2 regions of the Pseudomonas sp. JDS28PS106 genome follow, and region 1 is predicted to be linked to the other one. Evidence: predicted binding sites of a transcription regulator. Region 1 holds the regulator's gene; the other holds the start of a gene.

Region 1 (3,482 bases):
CGCCGATTTCGCGGCGCATGAAACGTCCCCAGTCCTCGCTCAACGCCTTGGCGTCGGCGCTGAGGCTGTTCATCAACGGCGTGCTTTGCTCGACCAGGTCCATCGTGCGATTGGCCGCACCCTCGGTCAGTCGCACCACATATGACAGACGCTCGGTCGCGTCAGTGATCTGCGACACTTCTTCGGCTTGCGGCATGTGCGGGTCGATCTGGAAATTGACGATCGCGCTGTGCAACTCGCGGGTCAGTTTGCCGACTTCCTGGTACAGGCCGCGATCACGGGTCTGGTTAAGCTCATGGATGAGTTGCACGGCATCGCCGAACCGGCCTTTTTCAAGACTGGTGACGAGTTCCTGTGCGTGCCTCTTGAGGGTGGCTTCGAAGTCACCCAACGAATCTTTGTTCTCCATAGCGCCCTCGCGGCATGCCTCAGCTATTGACGCGTTCGAAGATCTTTTCGATCTTCTCTTGCAGCACCTGGGCGGTAAAAGGCTTAACCACGTAACCGTTCACGCCGGCCTGGGCAGCTTCGATGATCTGCTCCCGCTTGGCTTCGGCGGTCACCATCAGCACCGGAAGATTCTTCAGACGTTCGTCCTGACGGACCTGACGCAAAAGATCGATACCGGACATGCCAGGCATGTTCCAGTCGGTCACCAGAAAATCGAAGGCGCCGCTTTGCAGCATCGGCAGCGCGGTAATACCGTCGTCCGCTTCCGATGTGTTGGTGAACCCCAGGTCACGCAGCAGGTTCTTGATGATGCGCCGCATCGTCGAGAAGTCATCGACGATAAGGATTTTCATGTTCTTGTCCAATTCGACCTCCAAGCAGTCTTTGACGCGTTCAGCACCTGAACGCGCTGTTCAATCAATACTGGCACAGCACACCCCCGGCTGTACGAAACACGACGGGCTTGGCACAACGACAGCCACATACTTCAAGCGGCCTTCGGGTCTTCACCCGCAAGGCCGCCTGTTCGATCCGTCCCATTACCACGTAACGCTCTGCACAGCCAGTTCCAGTCACTGCGCGCCCACTGGACGCGCCTTGCCTGTCAACGCGCTCGCCACTCTCCCAAACGCCCCCGCAAACGAGCGGCGCACTGGCTGTGTAACTGACTGACCCGCGATTCGCTGACCCCCAGGACCTCACCGATTTCCTTGAGGTTCAGCTCTTCGTCGTAGTACAGCGCCAATACCAGACGCTCGCGCTCCGGCAGATTGGCAATTGCATCGGCCAACGCGGCCTGGAAGCGCTCATCTTCCAGATCGCGCGACGGTTCGAGCGAAGCGCTCGCGCCGTCCTCGTGCAGCCCTTCATGCTCGCCGTCCTGCAACAGGTCGTCGAAGCTGAACAGTCGGCTGCCCAGGGTATCGTTCAAAATCCCGTAGTAATCGTCGAGACTCAACTGGAGTTCGGCAGCAACTTCGTGATCTTTAGCGTCACGGCCGGTTCTCGCTTCGATTGCGCGAATCGCGTCACTGACCATGCGCGTGTTTCGATGCACCGAACGGGGTGCCCAGTCACCTTTGCGCACTTCGTCGAGCATCGCGCCACGAATCCGGATGCCGGCATACGTCTCGAAACTCGCGCCCTTGGTGGAGTCGTACTTGGTCGACACCTCCAGCAGACCGATCATGCCGGCCTGGATCAGGTCCTCGACCTGAACGCTGGCCGGCAGACGCGCCAGCAGATGGTAAGCGATACGTTTGACCAGCGGCGCGTAGCGCTCGATCAGCTCGTACTGCGAGTTTCTGGAAGCCTTGCTATACATTTGAAATCCGCTCGCAGTCATTGGACGGAACCTGCGCTGGTCTGGTGAACAAGCCGTTCGACGAAGAATTCAAGATGACCTCTTGGGTTGGCCGGCAAGGGCCATGTATCTACTTTCTGGGCAATGGCCTTGAAGGCCAGCGCACATTTGGAACGGGGAAACGCTTCGTACACCGCGCGCTGCTTCTGCACCGCCTTGCGCACGCACTCGTCGTAAGGAACAGCGCCGACATACTGCAGCGCCACGTCCAGGAACCTGTCGGTCACCTTGGTCAGCTTGGCAAACAGGTTGCGGCCTTCCTGCGGGCTCTGCGCCATGTTGGCGAGCACCCGGAAGCGATTCATGCCGTAGTCGCGGTTGAGCAACTTGATCAGCGCGTAGGCGTCGGTGATGGAAGTCGGCTCGTCGCAGACCACCAGCAGCACTTCCTGGGCCGCGCGCACGAAGCTCACCACCGACTCGCCGATACCGGCGGCCGTGTCGATCACCAGCACATCGAGATTGTCGCCCACCTCGCTGAACGCCTGGATCAGACCGGCGTGCTGCGCGGGCGTCAGATGCACCATGCTCTGGGTACCCGAAGCGGCGGGCACGATGCGCACGCCGCCCGGCCCCTGCAGGAGCACATCGCGCAGTTCGCAACGACCTTCCATGACGTCGGCCAGCGTACGCTTGGGCGTCAGACCCAGCAGCACGTCGACGTTCGCCAGACCCAGATCGGCGTCGAGCAGCATGACGCGCCGGCCGAGTTCGGCCAGGGCCAGTGAAAGGTTCACCGACACGTTCGTCTTGCCTACGCCACCTTTGCCACCGGTCACCGCGATGACCTGTACGGGATGCATGCTGCCCATGTTATTTCTTTACCTTGTCTTGCGTAGACCGAAGCCACATTACGGGCTGCATGCTCGAATCCGAACGATGCTTGGCAGACCATTGATGCAGGGACATTCCACTGGTACCCATCACTTAACCCACTCTCTTGCCGGGGGTGTGATAGAGGTCGGCAAACATATCAGCCATCGCTTCCTCACTCGGTTCGTCCTGCATCTGCACACTTACGGCACGGCTCACCAACTGGTGGCGGCGCGGCAGATGCACGTCGTCAGGAATGCGCGGCCCGTCGGTCAGATACGCTACGGGCAATTCGTGGCTGATTGCGAGGCTCAGCACTTCGCCGAGGCTCGCGGTTTCGTCCAGCTTGGTCAGAATGCATCCGGCCAGGCCGCAACGCTTGTAACTGTGGTACGCGGCTGACAGCACCTGCTTCTGGCTGGTGGTCGCCAGGACCAGATAGTTGCGCGAGCGGATGCCACGACCCGCCAGGCTTTCCAGTTGCAGACGCAGCGCAGGATCGCTGGCTTGCAGGCCGGCGGTATCGATCAATACCACGCGCTTGCGAATCAGCGGCTCCAGCGCCTGGGCCAGGGACTGGCCCGGGTCCAGATGAGTCACCGGCACGTTCAGGATGCGGCCCAGTGTCTTGAGCTGCTCCTGCGCGCCGATACGAAAACTGTCCATGCTGACCAGCGCGATGTTCTGCGCGCCGTACTTGAGCACGTAGCGGGCGGCCAGCTTGGCGAGCGTGGTGGTCTTGCCCATGCCGGCCGGGCCGACCAGGGCGATCACACCGCCCTCTTCCAGCGGCTCGACTTCGGGCACTGTGATCATCCGCGCCAGGTGCGCCAGCAGCATGCGCCAGGCCTGACGG
Region 2 (3,482 bases), on a different contig from region 1:
GGCCATGCACCAGAATGCCGCCACCGACCATGAACATCGCGGCCGTCCCCAGGATCGACAGCACTTTCATCAATACCGGCGCCAGCCATAGCAGGCCGTTGCCGATGGCTTGAGCAGCCGAGCCGGCCTTTTTCTTCAGGTACAGGCCCAGGTCATCGAGCTTGACGATACCCGCGACCAGCCCGTAAACGCCCAGCGTGATGACCAGCGCGACGATCACCAGCACGCCGACCTGATCCAGGAACGGCCTGGACGACACCACGCCGAGCGCCAGTACGATGATCTCGGCCGACAGGATGAAGTCGGTACGTATCGCGCCTTTGATGCGCTCTTTCTCGAACGCGACCATGTCGACCTTGGCGTCGGCGGCGGCCGTCTTGCGCTCTTCGTGTACGGCACCGGTTTCGGGGTGCAGCCATTTATGGGCGATCTTCTCGAACCCTTCGAAGCATAGGAATGCACCGCCGATCATCAGCAATGGCGTGATCAGCCAGGGGACAAAGGCGCTGATCAACAATGCGGCGGGGACGAGAATGGCCTTGTTGAGCAGGGAACCCTTGGCAACCGCCCAGACCACCGGCAACTCGCGGTCAGCGGACACGCCGGTGACTTGCTGCGCATTGAGCGCCAGATCGTCGCCGAGCACACCAGCGGTTTTCTTGGTAGCGAGCGCTACGTCGTCGAGCAGCGTTGCGATGTCGTCCAGCAGGGTCAACAGACTTCCAGCAGCCAAAATGAATATCCTTGATCGATAGTGAAACGTGAACGACACGTATTGAATCACAGCCAGGGGTGATTGGCGTGACATCGTTCAGACCAGGACTGGCGTCGTTGGTTTACTGGCTACGGACATTGCCCTGCCTACTGTAGGAGCCAGCTTGCTGGCGAGCTGCCGCAGCGCGGCAGCACAAACCGCGTTGTCATTCATCGCCAGCAAGCTGGCTCCTACGGATACGCGCTGGAAATCACTGACTCCCAAACGCAAAAAACCCGCCGAAGCGGGTCGTTTTGCAAACATGACCATCCCGACATCCTGTCGGCGGCCTCCTGGCTATGGTCGATCCTCCCTGACCACCGCAGCGATCCATCGCTGCAGCTGTTGAATCGAATCCTACCCCCCACCAGCCGCCGAGAACATAGCCATTTGCCTGACTTGCTGTAAGTCATTACCTACATAAAGAGACCCGCGTAAAAAAACGTGACTCCCTGCTCAGGTTTGGTCATTTCGGGCCGAGACGCTTTAGAGAAGAACCGAAACCCAGCCGGGGCTTGCTCAAAACAACAATAAGGATATCGGGGAAATGACCATGAACTTGCGCAGTTTGACCATAGGCCGGCGGTTGTGGCTGATTCTCTTTGTCGCGGTACTGATGCTTTTCGTACTGGCGGCCGCCATGCTCAAGCAGATCCACGACGATCTGTATCGTGCCAAGGCCGAGAAAACGACGCATGTGGTGCAGACCGCCAGCGGCCTGCTCGCCTACTATCATGGGCTGGAAACCGCGGGCTCGCTGACTCGCGAAGCAGCGCAACAGCAGGCGCTTCAGGCGATCCGGACCCTGCGCTACGGGCAGAGCGACTATTTCTGGATCAACGATTTGCGCCCGGCGATGGTCATGCATCCGACCAACCCCAAGCTCGAAGGTCAGGACCTGTCCGGCATCCGCGACCCCGACGGGTTTGCCGTCTTCAACGAGATGGTGACGATCGCCCGCGGTAAGGGCGCCGGGCTTGTCGATTATCGCTGGCCCAAGCCTGGTGCCAGCGAACCGGTGAGAAAGACGTCTTACGTACAGCTGTTTCAGCCTTGGGGCTGGGTGCTGGGTTCGGGAGTCTATGTCGACGACGTCGCCGCCGAGTTCCGGCAGCAGGTGATCCATGCCCTGCTCTACAGCGCGGCCATCGTGCTGGTCATGATGGTGCTGCTCGGGTTGATCGTACGCAGCATCGTCAGGCCGCTTCGCACCGCCGTTCAGGCCATGGCGAACATTTCCAGCGGCGAAAGCGACCTGACCCGCACCCTGGAGACCGACGGCAAGGATGAGGTCGCCGAGCTGGCCCGGCATTTCAACGCTTTCGTCGCCAAGCTGCGCAACGTCGTAAGCCAGCTGCAGACGTCCGCCGTGGGTCTGGCCGGTGCTTCCACTGAACTGGGCCGCAACGCCGAGCAGGCTCAGTCGCGTAGCCAGCAGCAGTCGCAGCAGATGGACCTGGTGGCCACCGCCGTCAACGAGGTGACCTACGGGGTGCAGGATGTGGCGAAGAATGCCGAGCATGCCGCCAGTGAGATGCGTGACGCGGAATCCCAGGCGCAGCAGGGCCAGGTCAACATCGACAACAGTCTGCGGCAGATCGAACATCTGTCCGCGACCATCGGCCAGGCTGTCGAAGTCATGCAGACCCTGGCAAGCGAAAGCACTCAGATCGGCAGCGTACTGGAGGTGATCAGTTCCATTGCCGAGCAGACCAACCTGCTGGCGCTCAACGCCGCCATCGAAGCGGCACGGGCCGGCGAACAGGGTCGCGGCTTTGCGGTGGTGGCCGACGAGGTAAGGCTGCTGGCCCAGCGCACCCAGAAATCAACGGCCGAAATCCAGGCCATGATCGAACGCCTGCAGCGTCATTCCGATGCGGCGGTGAAGGTGATCGGCGATTCCAGCCGGTCTTCGCAACTGACCATCGAGCAGGCTCATCAGGCCGGACAGAGCCTGACCTCCATCAGTCAGGCGCTGCGTAATCTCAACAGCCTGAACGCTTCGATTGCGAGCGCCACGCTACAACAATCCCATGTGGTCGACGACATCAACCAGAACGTGACGCAGGCCGCTCAGCTCTCCCAGAGCACCGCTCTGGCGGCCGAGCAGTCGACCGACGCCAGCCAGCACCTGCTCGGACTGAGCGAGCAGCTCAACGGCCTGCTCAGACAGTTCCGCGTCTGACCTGCGCTGCGACGACCCGCATGGAACCTGATGCGGGTCTTGTTGCCAGAGGCCTATCACTGGGAGGGCGTATAGATGCGCACACTGCAAATGGCCGGCCACGACGTGCCGGTCCTGGGCCAAGGCACCTGGCACATGGGCGAGAACGAAGATCGGCGCTCGGCCGAGATCGCCGGGCTGTGCCTGGGCATCGAGCAAGGGCTGACCCTGATCGATACCGCCGAGATGTATGCCGAAGGTGGCGCCGAGGAAATCGTCGGCCAGGCGATTGCCGGGCAGCGGGACAAGGTGTTCATCGTCAGCAAGGTGTATCCGCACAATGCCGGTCGCGCCGCCATGCAGCGCTCCTGCGAAGCGAGCCTGCGGAGGATGAAGACCAACCATATCGATCTCTATCTGCTGCACTGGCCGGGTCAGCACCCGCTGGAGGAAACGGTCGAAGCCTTCGAGCGTCTGCGCGAGGCGGGCAAGATCGGCCGCTGGGGCGTGTCCAACTTCGATGTCGCCGACATGATCGAACTCGACGGGATTCAGCGGCCCGAC

The links. Region 1 encodes FliA, which starts transcription of late flagellar genes. Its sites were predicted from a motif close to CTAAAGTTTNNNNNNNNNNNGCCGNTAA; they were not measured.
Region 2: a site for FliA is predicted at 1,210-1,237, ahead of TRP66_RS22760 (methyl-accepting chemotaxis protein). Genes of this name have one in related genera too.

The regions. Positions count from the first base shown of each region.
Region 1 is NZ_JBAJGT010000009.1:68,592-72,073, reverse strand. It holds gene TRP66_RS15935 (protein phosphatase CheZ) at 1-409, opposite strand, end outside; gene TRP66_RS15930 (chemotaxis response regulator CheY) at 429-803, opposite strand; gene fliA (RNA polymerase sigma factor FliA) at 1,055-1,795, opposite strand; gene fleN (flagellar synthesis regulator FleN) at 1,792-2,625, opposite strand; gene flhF (flagellar biosynthesis protein FlhF) at 2,741-3,482, opposite strand, start outside.
Region 2 is NZ_JBAJGT010000022.1:10,825-14,306, forward strand. It holds gene TRP66_RS22750 (DUF808 domain-containing protein) at 1-733, opposite strand, end outside; gene TRP66_RS22755 (hypothetical protein) at 812-1,024, opposite strand; gene TRP66_RS22760 (methyl-accepting chemotaxis protein) at 1,308-2,939, shown strand; gene TRP66_RS22765 (aldo/keto reductase) at 3,015-3,482, shown strand, end outside.